One region of the Cupriavidus sp. NPDC089707 genome, then DNA from elsewhere that is predicted to be linked to it. Evidence: predicted binding sites of a transcription regulator. Region 1 holds the regulator's gene; each other region holds the start of a gene.

Region 1 (7,083 bases):
GAGGTGGGCGCGCGCTTCATGCTGGACTCGATGCCTGGCAAGCAGATGTCGATCGATGCCGACCTCAATGCAGGCCTGATCGACGAAGCCGCCGCCAAGAAGCGCCGTGCCGAGGTGGCGCAGGAATCCGACTTCTACGGCGCCATGGACGGTGCCAGCAAGTTCGTGCGCGGCGACGCCGTGGCGGGCCTGATCATCATGTTCATCAACCTCGCCGCCGGCATGGTGGTGGGCATGGTGCAGCACGACCTGGACTTCGGCACCGCCGTGCACAACTACACGCTGCTGACCATTGGCGACGGCCTGGTCGCGCAGATCCCGGCGCTGGTGATCTCCACCGCGGCCGGCGTGATCGTGTCGCGCGTGGCCAATGAGCAGGACGTTGGCGAACAGCTTACCGGGCAGCTGTTTTCCAACCCGCGCGTGCTGTACCTGACCGCCGGCATCATGGGCCTGATGGGCATTATCCCGGGCATGCCGCATTTCGCCTTCCTGCTGCTGTCCGGCGTGCTGGTCTGGATGGGCCGCTACCTGTCGCGCAAGGCGGCGACGCAGCAGCAGGTGAAGCAGCGCGAGGAACGGACGCCTGCAGTGGCGCAGGAATCGACCGAAGCCAGCTGGGACGACGTCGCGCTGGTCGACCCGCTGGGCATGGAAGTGGGCTATCGCCTGATCACGCTGGTCGACCGCGCGCAGGACGGCGAACTGCTCGGCCGCATCAAGAGCATCCGCAAGAAGGTGGCGCAGGAAATCGGCTTCCTGGTGCCGGTCGTGCATATCCGCGACAACCTGGAGCTGAAGCCCAACGCCTACCGCATCACGCTCAAGGGCGTCGAGATCGGCCGCGGCGAAGCCATGCCGGGGCAGTGGATGGCGATCAACCCCGGGCAGGTCAGCGGCACGCTGCCGGGGGCGGCCACGCGCGACCCCGCCTTCGGGCTGCCGGCGGTGTGGATCGATGCGGGCATCAAGGAGCAGGCGCAGTCCTACGGCTATACCGTGGTCGATGCCAGCACCGTGGTCGCCACGCACCTGAACCACCTGATCCACATGCACGCGGCCGAACTGCTCGGCCGCCAGGAAGTGCAGGCGCTGCTGGACCGCATCGCCAGGGATGCGCCCAAGCTGACCGAAGACCTGGTGCCCAAGACCATCTCGCTGACGGCGCTGCAGAAGATCCTGCAGAACCTGCTCGACGAAGGCGTGGCGATCCGCGACATGCGCACCATCCTCGACGTGGTGGCCGAGCACGCGCCCAAGATCAGCGACCCCAACGAACTGACCGCGATGGTGCGCGTGGCGATGGGCCGCGCCATCACGCAGCAGCTGTTCCCGAACAACGCCGACCTGCAGGTAATCGGCCTCGACGCCGGGCTGGAGCGGGTGCTGTCGCACGCGCTGACCAACGGCGGCGGCATCGAGCCGGGGCTGGCCGATGCGCTGCTGCAGCAGACCCAGGGCGCGGTCACGCGCCAGGAGCAGATGGGGCTGGACCCGGTGCTGCTGGTGCCGTCGCAGCTGCGCCCGCTGATGGCGCGCTTCCTGCGCCGCACGCTGCCGCAGCTGAGGGTGCTGTCGCACGCCGAAGTGCCTGACAACCGCAATATCCGCATCACGGCCATGATCGGCGCGTGAGGTGCAAGCAACAGAGCCCACGACAGAGATAACGATGAGCGTAGCCAAATTTGTCGCCGCCAACGGCCGTGAAGCCATGCGCCAGGTGCGTGAAGCCATGGGCCCCGATGCCGTGGTGCTGTCCAACCGCACCGTCGAAGGCGGCGTAGAGATCGTCGCCATGCGCGATGCCGATCTGGGCAGCGTGTCGGCCGGCGCGCAAACCTACGTGCCGCCCGCGCCGCCGACGGCCGTGCCGGAGGCGCCTGCCATCGGCGACCTGCGCGGCGAGCTGCAGTCGATGCGCGCGATGCTGGAGCGCCAGCTTGCCGGCATCGGCAATGCGCCCGCCGCGGCGGGCCACGGCGTTGCCGCCAGCGACCCGCTGCGCGAATCGCTGTTTGAATGGATGGTGGGCGCGGGTTTCTCCGGCCAGCTGGCGCGCACGCTGCTGGCGCGCCTGCCGCTGGGTTACGACCGTCCCGCCGCGATGACGTGGATTCGCAAGGAGCTGGCCAGCAAGGTGCCGGTGCTTGGCGACGAAGACCACCTGTTCGCGCAGGGCGGCGTGCTGGCGCTGATCGGGCCCACCGGCGTGGGCAAGACCACCACCACCGCCAAACTGGCGGCGCGCTTCGTGCTGCGCCACGGTGCCGACAAGATGGCGCTGCTGACCACCGACAGCTTCCGCATCGGCGCGCATGAGCAGCTGCGCATCTACGGCGACATCCTCGGCGTGCCGGTGCATGCGGTGAAAGACGCCGCCGACCTGCGCTTTGCGCTGGCGGCGATGAAGGACAAGCATCTGGTCATCATCGACACCGTCGGCATGAGCCAGCGCGACCGCAGCCTGTCGGAGCAGATCGCCATGCTGGCCGGCGTGCCCGCGCCGGTGCAGCGCGTGCTGCTGCTCAACGGCGCCAGCCACGGCGACACGCTCAATGAAGTCGTGCATGCCTACCGCCACGATGCCGCGCCCGATGACGGCGGCATCGACGGCTGCATCATCAGCAAGCTGGATGAGGCCACGCACCTGGGCTCCGTGCTCGATGTGGTGATCCGCCACCGCCTGCCGGTGTTCTACGCCTCCACCGGCCAGCGCGTGCCTGAGCACCTGGAACTGGCCAGCGGCACCGCGCTGGTCGAACGCGCTTTCCTGACGCCGCGCCGCGGCTCGGTCTTCGCCGATGCCGACGCCGCGCGCCGCCGCCAGACCGTCGCGGACGAGCAGGCCGGGAACGGTGGGAATGGCGGTAAGGGCGGCGCCGACGACGTCCTGCGCTCGCTGACCGACAGCGCCGATGCGCTGGGCCAGTGCGTCGCGGAACTCAATGGCGCGGGCCTTGGCTTCGACCTGGCGCGCTCGCTGTGGCAGCAGCGCACCGCGGGCGATACCGTGCTGCGCGCGATGGCACAGCAGGTACGCGAAGCCGTCTGCCGCGATGTCAACCGCGCCTGCGACCAGTACGTGCTGGCGCTGGCAGCCACGCTGCCGGTCAGCGTGCCCGGCCGCCGCACGCCGCAGCCGCTGCAGCACACGCTGTGGCTGGGCGATCGCGATGGCACGCCGCTGGCCGCCACCGTCACCGCCGCCGGCCGCGCCGGCCAGCCGCTGGGCGAGGCCGACGCTGAGGCCGCTAACCTGCGTGCCGCCATGAGCGCTGCGCGCAAGGTGGTCAACCTGGTCGACGCGATGCCGTCCGCCGCCACGCTGGCGCGCTGGCAGCAGGCGGGCGAACGCTGGATCGCGGGCGCGCGCAAGACCGTGCGCGTGGTCAGCGCAGGCGCCGCCTGGAAGCTCGACGCGCTCGCCGATACGCTGACCTTCCACGCCGTCGGCGACGCAGAGGTGCGCGATCGCGAGGCTGTGCGCTGGCTCGCCACTGCCGAAGTGCGCGTGCCCGACAGCCCCGCCCGCGGCAGGGGCGCCCCCGAAGGCGGCATCGATGCCTGCCTGGTGGTGGTGCGCCTGGTCGACCGCGCTAGCGGCGAACTGCTCGATACCCGCTACCTGCTGTGCGACCCCGCGCTGGCGCCGGACGCGGCACAGGTGGCGCACTGGGCGCCGTGGTCGGATACCGCCGAAACGCGCCTGCGCACGCTGCGCCATGCCGCCGACCATTTCGCGCAGGATGCCGAAGCCGGGCACGCCGCCAGTGCCGCACTCGCGGCGCTGCAGCTTGGCCTGTCCGTGCTGCGCCTCGAACACGCGCCGACCGCGACCGCCCCGGCCTTCCTGGCACGGCTGGCTGGCCGCACCGTGCGGGGTGGCACGGCGGTGCCGGGCACCGTGCTCAATGAAGGCATGGGCCGCATGCTGGCGCTGCTCGACGTATTGGAGAACTATCCCGGCCGCACGGCGGCGGCACCTGCCGCTGCCGTGGAGGTGGTCGATGCGATGCGGGCCGATGCGATGGGAGTCGATACCATGGGAGCCCTGCAGTGAGCACCCTTGCCATGGACCAGGCAGAGAGCCTGCGGCGCATGCTGGCGCCGCGTACCACGCGCCGTATCGCCGTGGTCGCCAGCGAACGCGGTGCCGGCGCCACCACCGTGGCGCTAGGCCTGTCGCACGCCCTGGCGATGCAGGGCGAGCGCGTGCTGCTGCTCGACGAGGACCCGGCCACGGCGCGCGCAACCCGGCTTGCCGGCGCGACCCCGGCCGGCACGCTCGCCGACGTGCAGGAAGGACGCCTGCCACTGGAAGCCGCGGCGGGCGCCGGCACCGGCGGCGCGGTATCGGTGCTGCCGGCTGGCCGCCAACGCGCGGGGCTTGAGGTGCCGGCTGCGGCGCTGTCGGCCTTCCGCAGCGTGCTGATCGATGCCACCGCCGATGCCGACGGCGCGCTGTCGCCCTTTGCCGGCGGCGCGCACAACGTGGTGATCGTGATGCGCCCGGAACTGGCGTCGATCACCGCCGCGTACGCCTGCATCAAGCGCCTGCACCACCTGTACGCCTGGCGCCGCTTCCACCTGGTGGTCAACATGGCCACCACCGAGGCCGCCGTGCACGCGATCCTGCGCAACCTGGCGCGTACCGCCAGCCAGTACCTGGGCGTGGAAGTGCTGTGCGCCGGCTGGCTGCCGGCCGATCCGCTGGTGGCGCGCGGCGTGCAGCTCGGCCGCTGCGTGGTGGAGGCCTTCCCGGCCGCCCCCGCGACCAGCGCGCTGCGCCGCACCGCCGGCAGCATCGGCGGGTGGCCGCTGCGCGCCGAGGCGCCAGCCCCCGCCGCAACGCCCGTGCCGGCATGAGCCCCGCCCGAGCCATGCCTTACCAACGAACCAGACCCTGAGCCAGCCGGCGCGCCGCGTGGCGCGCCCGTCCAGCAATCCAGCATTCACGAGAATTGCACCATGTACACGATCCAGGGAAAGCTCGACCAGGCCGATGTGGTCAAGGCGCACGCACAGCTGGTGCGTCGCATCGCCCTGCAGCTGGCCGCCAAGCTGCCTGCCAGCGTGCAGATCGACGACCTGATCCAGGCCGGCATGATCGGCCTGCTCGATGCCGCCAAGCGCTATGAAGACACCCACGGCGCGCGCTTCGAGACCTACGCCAGCCAGCGCATCCGCGGCGCCATGCTCGACGAGGTGCGCGCCAACGACTGGCAGTCGCGCAGCCTGCGCCAGTTCACGCGGCGCATCGAACGCACCCAGCGCTCGCTCGAGCAGAAGCTCGGACGCACGCCGCTCGATTCCGAGGTGGCCGAGGCAATGGAAATGCCGCTGGACGAATACCAGGTCCTGCTCAACGAGGTCTATGGCTGCCAGCTGCTCCATTACGAAGATTTCGAGCGCTCCGGCGAAGAGGATTTCCTCGACCGCCATCTTGGCGGCAGCGACGACGGCAATCCGCTGGCGGTGCTGATGGAGAGTGGCATGCGCCAGGCGCTGATCCGCGCCATCGACCGGCTGCCCGAGCGCGAGAAGCTGGTGCTGTCGCTGTGCTATGACCAGGAGCTGAACCTGCGGGAGATCGGGGCGGTGCTGAATGTGACCGAGTCGCGAGTGTGCCAGATCCGGGGGCAGGCGATTACGCGGTTGCGGAATCAGTTGCGTGGGTTGTTGTGATGGCTGGCTTGGCGCGCGGCGCCTGTCTCGCGCTTGTGGCGGTGTCTGCGTGTGCCTGGGCGGCGAATGAAGGTGGGACGCGGCATGCGTGGACCGGGTCGGTCAATGGGCCGGCGTTGCATGGGCGGGGGCAGCGGGCCGTATCGGCGCCTATTCAGCCAGCAGGGGTGTTACCTCAGTCCGAAGGGGTGATTACTACGGTGCGGTGGCGTTATCGCTTCGCGCAGACGCCGCCTTTAGAGCTGCAGGCATATCTCTGCAATGCGCAGCGGTGTGTGATGTTGCCTCAGGCCGAGGGGCAGACTTCAGCGTTCTCCGGGGATGATGCTACCAAGGGGTTTGTGTTTGCGTTCCGGGTGCCGGGGCAGGGGAGTCTGGTGCCGGTTTTGCAGGGGCGGAGTGCTGAGGTGGTGGTTGGATTTCGGTAGGGGGCTTTTTTTGTTTTGTTGTGCCTTGCGGCTGGGCATCTGGTGGAGATTTGATGCGCCCGGTTCCGCCCTATAGGGCGGGTAACCTTTTGTCCGAGCGACAAAAAGTCACTACTAGCAGTTCGGCCTATCATCGGGGTTACAAGTACGGTAAGTTATTGATTTAATTGAATTTACTGTGCATGGCTGTGCAACCGTGTTAAGCACGATCGATCCGCATCCTACGGTGCAGGGTTCCACGCGGCCCTGTCGGCCTACCTCCAGATCACGCTGCAATTCGGCGAGGTCAGCCTGGAATACTGGGACGTGCTGGCGTACCTGTACGAGTGCCGTTCGCACTGACGGTCTCGAATTTCGATTCCGAAAAAGCACATCCATTTTCGGATTAATCCTATAGACCGCAGTCACGGCGGAGTGAGTTAATGCCATCCGTAGCAGTGTCAGTGGGTTGACGCTGCTGCGGATGAGCTGGCTTTCCCCGCAGGCTCGTCCATTTCTCTGCTCCCCCAGGGCGTTCGTCCAGTGCGGCCTGGGTTTTTTTCCGCTTGCGCCAGGGGAAGCCGCATCACATTGGCCATCAGCAGGGGCCGGCGTACCGCATTCGCAGTTCAGATCAGCAACAGAATCAGAAGTCCAAGCTATGAACAGCAATTTCTATCGTCTCGTCTTCAGCCGTGCCAGGAACATGCTGGTCGCGGTGCAGGAATGTGCAGCAGGGTATGGCAAGGGCCGCCAAGGAGCCACGCGTGCGGTGCGCGCTACTGTACTGGACGCGGTATCGGTGGCCCGCTTTGCCCTGCCGGCGATCACGCTGGCGGTGTTGCTGCTGACCGGCCTGCCAGTGGTGAGCCTCGCGCAGGTGGTGGCCGATCCCAATGCCGGCGCCAACCGGCCGACCGTGGTGCAGACGGCCAACGGCATCCAGCAAGTGAACATCACCAGGCCATCCGCCGCCGGGGTGTCCACCAAC
Region 2 (7,083 bases), on a different contig from region 1:
CGTCAGCGACAGCGTGTTGGCCGGGATGGTGATGGCGGGCTGGATCACGAAGCCGCTGGAAGTCACCAGCTGGCCGTTCTGGTCCACCTGGAACGAGCCGTCGCGGGTATAGGCGGTGGTGCCGTCGGGCAGCGCCACCTGGAAGAAGCCCTGGCCGATGACGGCGACGTCCTTGTTGTTGCCGGTCTGCTGCGGATTGCCCTGGGTGTGGATGCGTTCGGTCGCAACCGGGCGCACGCCGGTGCCCAGCTGCATGCCGGAGGGCAGCGTGGTCTGGTCCGACGACAGCGCGCCGGGCTGGCGGATGGTCTGGTACATCAGTTCCTCGAACACCGCGCGGCCGCGCTTGAAGCCGTTGGTCGACACGTTGGCCAGGTTGTTCGAGATCACGTCCATCTGCGTCTGCTGCGCATCGAGGCCGGTCTTGGCAATCCAGAGAGAGCGGATCATGGTGGTCCTTGCTGGGAATCTTGTAGCTGGTAGCTGGAGCGGAGGGCGTGCCCGCAATCGGCGCGCCGCGCTTCGGTTCAGTGTTGCCGCGTCAGTTGGTCGACAGCAGCTGGTTGGCGCGCTGCTCGTTGCCGTCCGCGCCCTGGATCATCTTCATCTGCATCTCGAAACGGCGCGCATTGGCGATCATGTCGACCATGGCTTCGGTCGGGTTGACGTTGCTGCCTTCGAGCGCGCCGGAAATGACGCGCACGGTGGGGTCGGCCTCCAGCGGCTGCGCGCCGGCGCGCAGGCGGAACAGGCCGTCGTCACCGCGCGCGATGGCGTCGTTGGGCGGGTTGACCACGCGCAGCCGGCCCACCTGGGCCAGGCCGGCGGAAGCTTCACCCGGGCCGCGCGCGGTGATGGTGCCGTCCGTGCCGATCGTGACCTGCGAGCCCGGCGGCACCGCCAGCGGACCGCCGTCGCCCATCACCGGCAGGCCGGACAGGGTCTGCACCTGGCCGTCCTGCGCCACCTGCAGCGCGCCGGCACGGGTATAGGCCTCGGTGCCGTCAGGCGCCTGCACCACCAGCCAGCCATTGCCCTGCAGCGCCACATCGAGCGCGCGGCCGGTGTAGGTCAGCGGGCCAGCGCGCATGTCGGCGCCCGGCGTGGACGCCAGCGTGAACGCACGCGTGCCGGGCTCGGCGCCGACCACCGGCACCGCGCGATACAGGTTGACCTGCGCGCGGAAACCCGGCGTCGAGACATTGGCCAGGTTGTTCGATACCGCCGCTTGCTGGTCGAGTATCTGCTTGGCGCCCGACAGGGCGGTGTAGATCATGCGGTCCATGGCGGCGGCTCAGCTCAGCTTGGCGATCACAGGTTGACCAGGGTCTGCATGACCGTGTCCTGCGCCTTGATGGTCTGCGCGTTGGCCTGGTAGTTGCGCTGCGCGACGATCAGGTTCACCAGCTGGCCCGACAGGTCGACGTTGGACGCCTCTACCGCGTTCGAGCGCAGCGTGCCCATGCTGCCGCCGGCTGCGCCCAGCAGGGCCTCGCCGGAAGCGCCGGTGGCAGACCACACGTTGTCGCCTTCCGGCTTCAGGCCCTCGACGTTGCCGAACGCGGCCATCACGATCTGGCCCAGCGGCTTGGTCTGTTCGTTGGAGTAGCTGCCGGTGATGGTGCCGTCCGAGTTCACCGTGTAGCCCAGCAGGCTGCCCGAGGTGTAGCCGTTCTGGCTCAGCTGCTTGACGTCGTTGTCGGCGCCGAACTGGGTGGTGCCGGTCAGGTCCAGCGCCATGTTCAGTGCCTGCGCGCCGTTGGCGGCGGGCTGCGTCAGCGAGATCGCGCCGGCCGCGGGCGACTGCATGGCGCCGGCGTTGTCGAACGCCAGCGTGACCGGCGCGCCGCCGACCATGTTGCCGTCGACGTCGGTGACGTACATTTGCCAGTCGGTGCCGCCCGCGACGGTCGGCGGCGTGGTGGCCGGCGGGGCGGCATCCGCCACCTTGGCGAAGTACGCCATCATCTGCTGCTTGTTGCCCAGCGAGTCATAGACGTTGATCGCCGTGCTGTAGTTGAACATGTCGCTGGTCGGCGGGTTGCCGGCCGTGCTGGCGAAGGCGGTGCCCGGCACGGTGGCGCGCGAATCCAGCTGGAACTTGGCGGTGATGCGGCTGGTAGCCTGGGGCTCCATCTGCGCATTGCTGATCGTCAGCGGCTGCGGCTGCACGCCCGCGCCGCCGGCCACGCCCGGCGGATAGCCCGTCACCTGCAAGCCCTGCATGTTGGTAAGGCGGCCGTCTTCCTGGCGCTGGAACTGGCCGTTGCGCGAGTAGTAGACCGCGCCATCCGGACTGGTCATGCGGAAGAAGCCGTTGCCGTTGGTGATGGCCACGTCAAGCGAACGCCCCGAGGCCTCGATATTGCCCTGGTTGAACGACTGCACCACAGAGTTCACGCGCACGCCCAGGCCGATCTTGGTGCCGGCGTAGATGTCGGCGAACTGCGCCGCGGACTGCTTGTAGCCAACCGTGTTGGCATTGGCGATGTTGTTGCCAATCACATCGAGATTGGACGCGGCGGCATTCAGGCCGCTTACCCCTTGACCGAAACCCATGGTTATCTTCCTTTGCTTTAGCTGTCGTTGAAGCCCGCCGCCGCATTGCGCGCGTGCAGCGGGCGCCTGCGATTAGAGGATGCGCCGCACGTCGTCGACGTTGGCGGTCTGCCCGTTGCCAAGGTCGACCAGCACGCCGGTCGAGTCGCCGCTGATGCTCTGGACCTTGCCGTAGTTCAGCGCCACCGGCTGCACCGAGGTGCCGTTGGCGGTGGCCGTGACCTTGAAGGTGTAGTCGCCGTTCGGCACCAGGTTGCCGGCGTCGTTCTTGCCGTCCCAGGCGATGTCATGCACGCCGGCGGTCTGCCCCTTCATGTCGATGGTGCGGACCACGTTGCCGTCCTTGTCGAGCACGTCGACCGTCACCGCGTCGGCGGTCGACGGCAGGTCCACGCCGATCTTGCCCGCCACGCCATCCGTCACCGACACCTGCGCGCCCGGCACCATCACGGTGCGGCCGATCAGCGCCGCCGAATCCATCGCGCGGCTGGCGCTGACCTGCGACAGCAGCTGCGTCAGCGTCGCGTTCATGGTCTGCATGCTGCTGACCGTGCTGATCTGCGCCAGCTGCGAGGTCAGCTGCGAGTTGTCCATCGGGTTGAGCGGATCCTGGTTGTTCATCTGCGTGACGAGCATCGTCAGGAAGTTGCTCTGGAGCTCGGAAGCGCTGGCGCTGCCGCTTTTGAGGGCGTCGTTGATGCCCTGGGTGCTGCTGTTGACCGAGGTAGTGGATGTCATGTCGGCGTCCGGCGTTGCGTTCAGGTTTGAGATCGGTGGCGGTGCTCGCTGGCCGGCCTTACTGGCCGATCGTGAGCGTCTTGAGCATCATGTTCTTGGCGGAGTTGAGCACCTCGACATTGGCCTGGTACGAGCGCGACGCCGAGATCATGTTGACCATCTCTTCCACCGGGTTGACGTTGGGCATGACCACGTAGCCCTGCGCGTTCGCCATCGGATGCGTGGGGTTGTGGACCATGCGCGGCGGCGACGGGTCTTCGCTGATGCCGGCCACCTGCACGCCGCCAACGTCGCTCTGGCCGGGCGTGGGGGCCATGCCGAACACGACTTGCTTGGCACGGTAGGCCTGCCCGTCGGGGCTGACCACGCTGTCGGCGTTGGCCAGGTTGGACGCGGTCACGTTCATGCGCTGCGACTGCGCCGCCATGGCCGAGCCCGCGACGTCGAAGATGTTCATTGCCGGCATGCGCTCTCTCCTTGCTGCTGGATCTGTTGCTCGCTTACTGCTGGATCGCCGCCAGCATGGTCTTGATCTTCGAGTTCATCACCGTCAGGCCCGACTCGAAATGCACCGCGTTGTCGGCGAAGGCCACGCGCTCGGCATCCATTTCAACGGTGTTGCCGTCGACGCTGGACTGCAGCGGGATGCGGTAGGCCAGGTCGAACGCCTCGCTGGTCGGCGCCTGCGCGGGCAGGTGGCGCACCTGGGTGGTCGACAGCGACATGCCTTCGTTGCGATGGCCGCGTTCCACGGACTGCGCCAGCGTGCTGGCGAAATCGAAGTCGCGGGCCTTGTAGCCCGGGGTATCGGCGTGCGCGATGTTGGAGGCAATCACCGATTGCCGCTGGTTGCGCAAGCTCAGCGCTTCCTGCTGGAAGCGTAGCGACGCGTCGAGTCTGTCGATCATGCTGGCATCTCCCTGGACGACCTTCTTCAGGGTTGCCATCTTAGGCGGGGGCCTGTCACGCCAATCGGATGAATAAGGACGGGAAATCCTCGCATTTCGGCACGCCCTCGCGCGAGGCGCTGCCTACAATCGGAACCCGATGACTGATGTAGACGGGGCGCGCCGCCGGTCACGGGGCAGCGCGCCAGGCATGCCAGCGCAGGCCCCGCCGTCCTTGCCGGGAAGACAGATGAACCCCAATCGCCGCACTCTCCGACGCACCCCCTGCCGCCATTCCCGCCGCAACGGCCCGCGCAAGGCGCAGGCCCTGCTGGCGGCATGCCTGCTGTGCCTTGCCGGGGCCACTGGCGCCGCGCCGGCGCAGGTCACGCCGGTTGCCATGCAAGCACTGGCCGGCCAGCACGCAGCCACGGCGAACCCCTTCACTGAAGATCCCGCACGCGTTGCCGTGGAGCGCTTCCTGCTGCAGCAGGCCGTCGGCTTGCCGGGCAAGGTCAGCGTGCAGGTGGCGCCGCCGTCGGGCGGCCGCGCGCCGGAATGCGTGTCGCCCGATCCGTTCCTGCCCGCCGGCGCCTCGCCCTGGGGCCGGGTCTCGGTCGGCGTGCGCTGCGGCGGCGAGCGGCCGTGGGTGCGCTATATGCAAGCGCGCGTGTCGGTGCTGACCGACTATTACGTTGCCTCGCGGGCCCTGGGTCCGGGCGAACCGGTCAGCCAGGCCGATATCGAAGTGCGCCAGGGTGACCTTGCCACCTTGCCGCGCGCAGTCATCACCGATCCGGCACAGCTTGCCGGCGCCGTCGCCGCCAACCGCATCGCCGCCGGCTCGCCCATGCGCAGCGACCTGCTGCGCAAGGCCATCGCGGTGCGCCAGGGGCAGACCGTCACCGTGTCGGTCGAGGGTGAAGCCTTCCAGATCACCAGCGAAGGCAAGGTGCTGGCCGACGCCGCCACTGGCAATACCGTGCAGGTACGGCTGCGCAACGGCCAGGTGGTCAACGGCCTGGTGCGCAGCGGCGACACGGTCGTGCTGCAATAAGCACTTTCACCCTGCTGATCATGGGTTGGCAGCCGGATTCAGATGGCGCCGTGGCATGCGAAAATGCCGCCGGTCCGGCCGTTTGGGCGAAATGGGGCACCCTGCGGGGCACGTCCCCCTAAAGATTTCCCCGCCACGGCCGTAATGCCATAGGAAACCAGCAAGGAACGCCCGTGAAGATCAACCATTCCACCTCGTCCCGGCCCGCCGACGCGCCCGCAGGCGACGCCGCCGCGCGGCCCCAGGCCGCACCGGCCAGCGCCGCCACGCCGTCTTCCGGGCTGAGCGTCAGCCCGCTGGCCGCGCAGGTGCGCGAGATCAGCAGCCGCCTGACGCAGGAAACCGACGACGATATCGATACCGCCAAGGTTGAAGAAATCCGCCAGGCTATTGCCGAAGGCCGGATCAAGATCGACCCGGGCAAAATTGCCGATGGCCTGCTCGCCAGCTTGCGCGAGCTAGGCCAGGCCGACCCTCAATAGCCAAATCATGAGCCAAAGCCTGATCCAGTCCCTGCAGCGTGAAACCGAAGGTGTCGAGACCTTCGGACAACTTCTTGTGGAAGAGCGCGATGCCATCAAGCGCGGGGATTTCACTGCGCTCAGCGAGTTGCTGACGCGCAAGGTGGAAGTGGGTCAGGGGCTGTCGCGGCAGGTCCGGGCGCGCGAGGCGCAGATGCAGGCGCTTGGCCTGCGTGCCGGCGCGGATGGGCAATTGCTCGGCCGGCAGATCGATGCCGGCGTGGCGGACGCCTGGCGCAAGCTGATCTTTGCTGCGCGGGTGACGCGCGATGGCAATGCGCTGAATGGCGCGGTCATCAAGGCGCATCTCGATTTCACGCAGGAGGCCATTCAGGCGCTGCGGCAGCATAGCGGCGGGGATGCCGGGTTGTATGGGAAGGATGGGAAGGCGGCGGCTGGGGCGGGGGGTGTTAGCCTGGCGGCTGGGTGATCTAGCACCGGAACCCTGCAAGCAAGAAGGCCAGTGCCTCGGCGCTGGCCTTTTGTCATTCGTCGCGCCGCAGCCGATGAATGGCTTCGCGCAGGATCCGCATCCGGGCCGGTTCCTCGCCGAACTGACCCTCGCGTAGATCGGGGAATCAGGAGGTGGTCGCGCGCCAGCGGCCACCGGCTATGCGCATCGGCCGTCCATTGGGGTCCCTCAGGAATTCGTTCGCGGTGTAGCGGTGCTCCTGCTTTTCGCCCATGACGAAGACATAAAGATTGACGGCCGCCCAATTGCAGGCAAGGCCTTCACTGGCGAGCACACTGAGGCAGTTGTGCAGGTTTTCGCGCGTGGGCTTGTAGTGGCCACTGTTGTTGTCGATGACGCGCAGAGAGCCATTCCTGATGGTCAGCGTACCCGCGCAAATGACGTCATTGCCCGCGTTGAACGACGAGTGGTTGAAAAACATGGCGTCACCCAGCGGATCCGCGTCCTTGATGAACAAGGAGCCGTACTTGTCCATCGCATAGGCCGTCACCTTGACAGCATGCGTCGTGATGGGCTGCTCGTTGACGTCATAGAGGAGTCCGCCGTCGCCGACGATCGCCATATATCGCATGCGTTCGTTCTTGCTCAGGTAGTTGACGTCGCCAGTAACCAGATTCGCCCGGCCGATGGCATCGAGCAACTGGAAATCCTCCAGCGTCAGCGTCTGCACATCCTTCCTGGCAATCGCCTCGGCATTCGCGCGCCGTTGCGGGTCGGCCGGCATCATCTGCGTGAGATTCCTGTGGGTCAGGTGGACACCGCTACCTGAGATTGCCTGAAGCTTGCCCGATTGCAGATACGACAGACGTTCATTCTGATAGTCGGCGCCCATCGGCCTGAGTTCGCGCA
Region 3 (7,083 bases), on a different contig from region 1:
AGCCCGCTGCCGGCGCGTGCGCGCTTGGCATGACGATTGCAAAAACGGGAATGCGGCAGTCCGCCGCGTCAAGGAGACTAGCAATGGGACAGCAACAGCCGGGTCAATCGCAGTCGGGCCAAAAGCAAGACGAACAAAAGCAACAAGAACAGCAATCTGGCCAACGCGGCAGCCAGCAGTCAGGCGGCACTGGACAACAACAAGGCGGCGGTCAGATGGGTAACCAGGACCGCGGTCAGGGCCAACAGCAACAGCAGGATCGCGGCAGCTCGCAACCGGGCCAGCAAAGCGGTCAACGCAGTGGTCAGCAAGGCGGCCAGGGCGGCCAACAGGGCGGTCAGGGCGGTCAGGGCGGTCAGGGCGGCCAGCAAGGCGGACAACGCCAGCAGTAACTTCAGCAGTCAGGCTCGCCTGCTGACATAGAGGCAGCTATCCGGGTATGTGCGGCAGCAACATGCGGTGCGGCCGCAGGGGCATACGCCGGAACTTGATCGGCCGGATCTTCCGAAGGGAAGACCCGGCCCTTTTTCGCTGAGCTTGCTAATGCGACTTGCCGTTGCCCGCGGCAGCCCGTCGCGCGCGCTCGCGGCTTACCGTGTATGCTGGCCGTGACGTCTTCTTGCTTGCCATACGGTCTTGTCCAGCCACACCGATCCCGCCGATCCCGCGGTCTCCCGCCGCGCCCAGCGCGAACACAGCGCGCCTGGACCGATGTCCAGGGTGCGCGCGCACGCCGGCGCGCACGTGCGCGCGCTGACGCGCAGCAATTCCGGCCTCACCCTCGACTATGACAACCCGCCCGGCGACCCCGGCCTGTTCGGCCCCGACGCGGTCTGCTGGCGCGTGCATGCGGACTTCCCGGCAATGCTGGCCGGCGGCGTCAGCGCGCTGCTGCTGCAGACGCTGCATCCGCTGGCGCTGGCCGGCGTGTGGGACCACTCCAGCTTTCGCACCGACATGCAGGGCCGGCTCGGCCGCACCGCGCAGTTTATTGCCGGCACCACCTACGGCAGCCGCGACGATGCCATGGCATTGATCGGGCGCGTGCGGCGCATCCATGCCGGTGTCACTGGCGTGGCGCCGGACGGGCGGCCCTATGCGGCGTCGGATCCGGCGTTGCTCACGTGGGTGCATGTGGCCGAGGTATCGAGCTTTATGGCGGGCTACCTGCGCTATGTCGGGCCGCTGGGCGAGGGCGACCAGGACCGCTATTACGACGAGGTCGCGCGCATCGCGCTGCTGCTCGGCGCGGCCGACGTGCCGCGCTCACGCGCGGAGGTGGCAGCCTACCTGGAAGCGATGCGGCCCCAGCTGCAGGCCAGCGAGCGCACCCGTGAAGTGGTGGTGCTGGTGCGCAGGATGCCCGTGGCCAACCCTCTGCTGCAACCGGCGGTGCGGATCATTGCCGATGCCGGCATTGCCTTGCTGCCACCGTGGGCGCGGCAGCAACTGGACCTCGACGGGCCTTCGCTGCGACGCTCGGCCACGCGGGCCGGCATGCGCGTGCTTGCGCCGGCGCTGCGCTGGGCGCTGGGCGCGGGGCTGGCCGCTCGGGCACGGCGGCGCGTGGCGCGCGGCGACGATATGGATGCCACCGGGTAGGCGGAAATCACCCACGCCATGTTGTCGAAGCCGTTGCACTGCAGCGCAGGGCCGCTGGTACGCCGAGCCGGATCAGCTCAGAACGTCTCCCAGTCGCCGCCATCGGCCATGGCCGGCTGCGCTGCGCGGCGGCGCGACGCGGCCGGCAGCACCGGCTCCTGGCGGCGGTGGGCCACGGCCGGTTGCGTACGGGTCGGCAGTGCCGGCCTGCGTGCCGGCAGCACGGACTTCTGCGGCTTGCGTTCGATCGGGGCGCGCACTGCGGCGGGTACCGCGGGCTGACGCGCGGCCGCGCCAGGGGCGCGGGGCGGGCGCGGCGGCGTGGGCGCAGCGGTCGGCACGACGGCAGCCGTGGATGACAGGTTGGTTTTCCTGGCGGCCGGCGCCTTGGTGCGTGCCGGCTCTGCCTTCCGCTTCGCTGCGGCCGAGGTGCGAGGGACATCGGGCGGGAGCGCGCGCGGGAGAGTCGGCGGGAGCACGCGCGAGACAGCAGGCGTGGCACGAGGTGCCGGCCGGGCGGCGGCCGCGAGTGCGGCGGGCATCACGGTTTCGGTCGCCGGCGCCGCCGGCGCCTCCACTTCGAACCGGCCGACTTCAGACACCAGCCCGTCGGCCTGGTGCAACAGGCTCTGCGCGGCCGCGGCGGCCTGATCGACCAGTGCCGCGTTCTGCTGGGTCACCCCTTCCATCTGCGTCACCGCCAGGCTGACCTGCTCGATGCCGGTAGTCTGCTCGGCGCTGGCCGCGGAGATCTCGCCGATGATATGCGTCACGCGCCCGACGGCCCCGACGATATCGTCCATGGTGCGGCCGGCCTGCTCGGCCTGGCACGCCCCTTCCCGCACCTGCTGGACCGAGCCGCCGATCAGTCTGGCAATCTCCTTGGCGGCCGCCGAGGAACGCTGCGCCAGGCTGCGCACCTCCGTCGCCACCACGGCAAAGCCGCGCCCCTGCTCGCCCGCGCGCGCGGCCTCCACCGCGGCGTTGAGCGCCAGGATATTGGTCTGGAAGGCAATGCTTTCGATCACGCCGGTGATCTCGGCCACCTGTGACGACGACCGGGAAATGGTTTCCATGGTCTGCACCATCGCGCGCACGGCGCGGCCGCCCTCGGAAGCGACCTCCGACGCGTTCAGCGCCAGCTGGTTGGCCTGGCGCGCGTTGTCGGCGTTCTGGCGCACGGTCGAGGTCAGCTGCTCCATCGACGCGGCGGTCTGCTGCAGCGACGCCGCCTGCTGGCCGGTGCGCACCGACAGGTCGGCGTTGCCGCGCGAGATTTCGCGCGTCGCGCCCTCGATCGAACCCGAGGCGCGCTGGATCCCCTGCACCAGCCCCGACAGGTGGCGGAAGGCATGTTCCAGCGCAGCGAGCATGCGGCCGGTCTCGTCGCGGCTGCGCACCGCCACGCGGTAGCGCAGGTTGCCCCTGGCCAGCGCCTCGGCGGCCTGCAGCGCCTGCCGCACCGGACGCGTCACCGAACGCGTGATCGCCAACCCCAGCAACGCGGCCAGCGCCACCGCCGCGGCGGCCATGCCCAGCAGCATGTTGCGGGTCCAGGCGTAGCGCGCGTCCGATTCCTTGACCGCCGCGACCGCGCCGGCCCGCCCCATCGCCACGATGCCACCGAGCTGCTCGAAGTACGGCCCCTGCGCCGCCGGCAGCGTCACCACCAGCGCCGCCCGCGCGCCGGCGAATTCACCGGCGCCGACCTGGCGCAGCACCATGTCGAGCTGGCCGTCATACGCGTGCTGCGCCGCCTCCAGCTCGGCAAAGCGCTTCTGCAGGTCCGGTCGGCCGGACGCCTCCATCACCTTGCCCATCTCCGCCAGCGTTTCCTGCGTCGACCTGCGCAGCGCCTGGATGCGCTCGGCATTCTGCGCAGCCATGGCGGGGTCTTCGGTCAGCGTCGCGTCGCGCACCATGATGCCGACCACCTGCGCGTCTTCCTTGACCCGGTTCAGGTCCAGCACCTTCAGCAGGCGGCCTTCCACGGTCATGCGCATCGCCTCGTTCATGCCGCCCAGGGCATAGACGCCCGACAAGGCAATGCCCACCAGCAACAGCCCCACCGCCGAAAAAGCCAGGGACAGCCGGACCCCGATGCCAATGTTCCGAAACCATGCCATCACTACGCTCCCTCCTGAACTGAATGTTTTAATGTCCGTACGAGCGCGTTCCTGCCGGGGCCGGACGACGGCAATACGGCAGCGCAGCCGCCCTATCGGCGGTCAGCGAACAGTTCTTGAATGGAAATGAGAATTAGAGGCAAAAACACCCGCAGTTCGGTGGATTGCCTGTCCGGAAGGTGGCTTTTAATCACGCTGGGCATCCCGAACGGTCGGTTTATTTACGACCACAGCGCCACAGAGCGCGACCCAAATGACGTGGGCACCAAAAAAAAGAAGCCCACGCGCGGGGTGCTCGTAGGCTTTCCAGGACTGCTCGAGCTCAACACAAGCTCGAGCCAAGAATATAGACGCGCTTACATGAGGTGTAAATCCCGTTTCTATCAGGGAAATCCCTTATGCGTCGTGCGGCAATTCGCGCACTTTTAGCGATTTTGGCCTTAGGGTCACTTCATCGCGATTTTTGGTTTTCTTTCAGATTTTGCTGCGAGCCCCCGCTGCGGCCAAGGCTGGCGAACGCAGCCGGGCGAAGATCATTGTGCAGCCGCACAAAATCCCTACAACACAATAACCAAGAGCGCAATAAATTTTATAGAGCAAAGACTCTAGTCCCGGCGCGGCACTCCGCCCGTCAACCCTTGTAAATCTTTGTTACTCTCAGCTCTGAAGTATTCCCCTTCTCTTCTGGCAGCGCCCCTCGCCGGCATGTGCGCGACGCCCCGGAGCCCGTTCGCGAGGCTCACAGGCGCCGCGGCGCCGACGTCCCGAACCGAGGCCGGTTCCGAGAGCGGATCTTTTCCCTGCCGCCCTGGCCGCGCCGCCCATCCAGCCGCCGGCCAACGGACCGTCATCAGCCGCCAGAACCCTTGCGGGCTCTTCCGGAGTCGTTGTGAAGAAGAAGGAAATCCGGCCCAAGCGCTCCAGCCGAAAAGAACTGCAATACCAGCACCTCGCCGCCCATTCCGCCGACCGCGCGCCGGTGGTTGTCCATTTGTCCAATGGAACGCGACTGCAGGGGATCGTGCTGGCGACGGACAACTATATGGTGCTGCTCGGCCGGCGGCTGGACGATCCGCAGCCCACCATCGTCTACAAGCAGGCGATCTGCCTGGTGACGCCGCTGGACACGCCGGCCGTGGGAATCGATCCGGCGATCGCGGCGGAATTCGTGCCGATTTATATACCGCGTACGCGCAAGCGGCGCTGAAGCAGGCATCGCAACGCCACACTCCTGAAGCCTTTCGGCAGGCCGGCGCACGCCAGTGCGCCCCGGGCGATACCCCCCGAAACTCTTGCAGAGATCACTCTAAACCTTTGCCGGGGGCGGTCGATAACCTTTGCAACGGAGGCACTCTACGCCCTGCAAAGCAGGCAGCCAACGTTACGGCTAGCAGCCGGAATGCCAGAAAACTTTGCAAATAGGAGTCGTAAATGGCGCAAGTCATTAACACCAATTCGTTGTCTCTGATGACTCAGAACAACATGAACGCTTCGCAATCGTCGCTGAACACGGCGATCCAGCGTCTGTCGTCGGGCCTGCGCATCAACAGCGCCAAGGACGACGCAGCTGGCCAGGCGATTGCGAACCGCTTCACCGCGAACATCAAGGGCCTGACGCAAGCCCAGCGCAACGCCAACGACGGCATCTCGCTGGCGCAGACGACTGAAGGCGCGCTGACCGAAGTCAACAACAACCTGCAGCGTATCCGTGAACTGAGCGTGCAGGCCGCCAACGGCTCGAACTCGGCTTCGGACCTGAAGTCGATCCAGGACGAAATCTCGCAGCGTCTGGCGGAAGTCGACCGCACCTCGCAGCAAACTGACTTCAATGGCGTGAAGGTGCTGTCCGCCAACGCCAAGCCGCTGACCATCCAGGTTGGTGCCAACGACGGTGAGACCATCACCATCGACCTGAAGCAGATCGACTCCAGCACCCTGGGCCTGAAGGGCTTCAGCCTGAGCAGCAACGCCCTGAACGTCAGCGAAGCAATCACGCAAACGAACACTGGCGGTACGCCGGAAGCTGTCGACCTGTCCTCCGCCGCCACCTCGCTGGGCGTGTCGGCCAGCAGCCTGAGCCTGCACAACGTCAAGAACGCCGCGGGCGCCGCCACCGCCAACTTCGTCGTCAAGTCGGGCGACGACTACTACGCAGCTTCGGTTGACGATACCACTGGCAACGTCGTGCTGAACCGTGCCGACCTCGAGTTCACCGACCCGGACAATGGCGTGACCACCGCGACCGCGCTGGCCAACCAGCTGGTCAAGGTTGGCACCGACAGCACTGGTGCCGTCACTGCCTACGCGACGATCCAGGGCCGCAACTTCGCCGTCGGCGCTGGCGCACTGGCCAACGGCGGTGCCACCCCGACCGACTTCGACTACACCGGTACCGACATCGTGCTGAGCGGCGCCGGCGCCACGGCTGAATTCGCCGGTGCTTCCACCGTCGACCCGCTGAAGAAGATCGATGCCGCCCTGAAGATCGTTGACGACCTGCGCAGCTCGCTGGGTGCCGTGCAGAACCGCTTCGACTCCACCATCGCCAACCTGGGCACGACCGTGACCAACCTGTCGTCCTCGCGTTCGCGCATCCAGGACGCCGACTACGCCACGGAAGTGTCGAACATGACCCGCGCGCAGATCCTGCAGCAGGCTGGCACCTCGGTGCTGTCGCAAGCCAACCAGACCACGCAGAGCGTGCTGTCGCTGCTGCGTTAATCGCATCCGCGCCATGTACAGAAGGCTGGGCCGCGAGGCCCGGCCTTTTTGTCCGATCCGCTGGAGCGTTTCGCTGGCAGGCCGCTGCGAGCCAAGCGTTTCAAGCCCAACCTGGAATCTTCCGTTCTGGACGGAGCAGATCATGCCGCCATCCCCGATCGTGAACCCCGGCACAGTCCGCGTGCCGTCCGATATGCAGTCCGCCAATGCGGCCGCAGCGCATCGCGCGCCGCCGCCGGCCGGGGTCACCGGAGCGGGAGGCGACACGGCAAGGCCGATCAACGACAGCACCGCTTCCGGCGATGCACAGGCCGCGCTCGGCGAGCTGGCCGATGCGCTGAAGACCACCTCGATCGGCCTGCGTTTCGAGATCGACGAAGACACCAACCGCATCATCACCAAGGTGATCGACAAGGAAACCGGCGACCTGATCCGCCAGATGCCCACGGAAGAGGTGCTGCGCATCGCCCGGGCCATGGACAAGCTGCAGGGACTGCTAGTCAGCCAGACGGCCTGATTGCCTGACGCCACGCACCGTCGCACCACGCCGCGCAAACGAACAACAGTTGAAGAAAAGGCACGACAACCATGGCCACGATCTCCTCCATCGGCATCGGCTCCAACCTGGACCTGA

The links. The regulator FliA, encoded in region 1, starts transcription of late flagellar genes. The targets are predictions, from matches to a motif close to CTAAAGTTTNNNNNNNNNNNGCCGNTA.
Region 2: a site for FliA is predicted at 5,360-5,386, ahead of flgM (flagellar biosynthesis anti-sigma factor FlgM). Genes of this name have one in related genera too.
Region 3: a site for FliA is predicted at 5,035-5,061, ahead of ACIP1U_RS12965 (FliC/FljB family flagellin). Genes of this name have one in related genera too.

The regions. Positions count from the first base shown of each region.
Region 1 is NZ_JBIVHB010000039.1:840-7,922, reverse strand. It holds gene flhA (flagellar biosynthesis protein FlhA) at 1-1,635, shown strand, start outside; gene flhF (flagellar biosynthesis protein FlhF) at 1,670-4,060, shown strand; gene ACIP1U_RS31500 (MinD/ParA family protein) at 4,072-4,866, shown strand; gene ACIP1U_RS31495 (RNA polymerase sigma factor FliA) at 4,969-5,685, shown strand; gene ACIP1U_RS31490 (flagellar protein FlhE) at 5,685-6,113, shown strand; partial or broken gene ACIP1U_RS31485 (filamentous hemagglutinin N-terminal domain-containing protein) at 6,754-7,083, shown strand, end outside.
Region 2 is NZ_JBIVHB010000022.1:63,365-70,447, forward strand. It holds gene flgG (flagellar basal-body rod protein FlgG) at 1-450, opposite strand, end outside; gene flgF (flagellar basal-body rod protein FlgF) at 542-1,285, opposite strand; gene flgE (flagellar hook protein FlgE) at 1,312-2,559, opposite strand; gene flgD (flagellar hook assembly protein FlgD) at 2,632-3,297, opposite strand; gene flgC (flagellar basal body rod protein FlgC) at 3,356-3,763, opposite strand; gene flgB (flagellar basal body rod protein FlgB) at 3,798-4,205, opposite strand; gene flgA (flagellar basal body P-ring formation chaperone FlgA) at 4,435-5,241, shown strand; gene flgM (flagellar biosynthesis anti-sigma factor FlgM) at 5,415-5,723, shown strand; gene ACIP1U_RS26255 (flagellar protein FlgN) at 5,731-6,192, shown strand; gene ACIP1U_RS26260 (hypothetical protein) at 6,341-7,083, opposite strand, start outside.
Region 3 is NZ_JBIVHB010000006.1:248,961-256,043, forward strand. It holds gene ACIP1U_RS12945 (hypothetical protein) at 180-371, opposite strand; gene ACIP1U_RS12950 (oxygenase MpaB family protein) at 637-1,602, shown strand; gene ACIP1U_RS12955 (methyl-accepting chemotaxis protein) at 1,680-3,728, opposite strand; gene ACIP1U_RS12960 (RNA chaperone Hfq) at 4,618-4,935, shown strand; gene ACIP1U_RS12965 (FliC/FljB family flagellin) at 5,160-6,449, shown strand; gene ACIP1U_RS12970 (flagellar protein FlaG) at 6,592-6,966, shown strand; gene fliD (flagellar filament capping protein FliD) at 7,038-7,083, shown strand, end outside.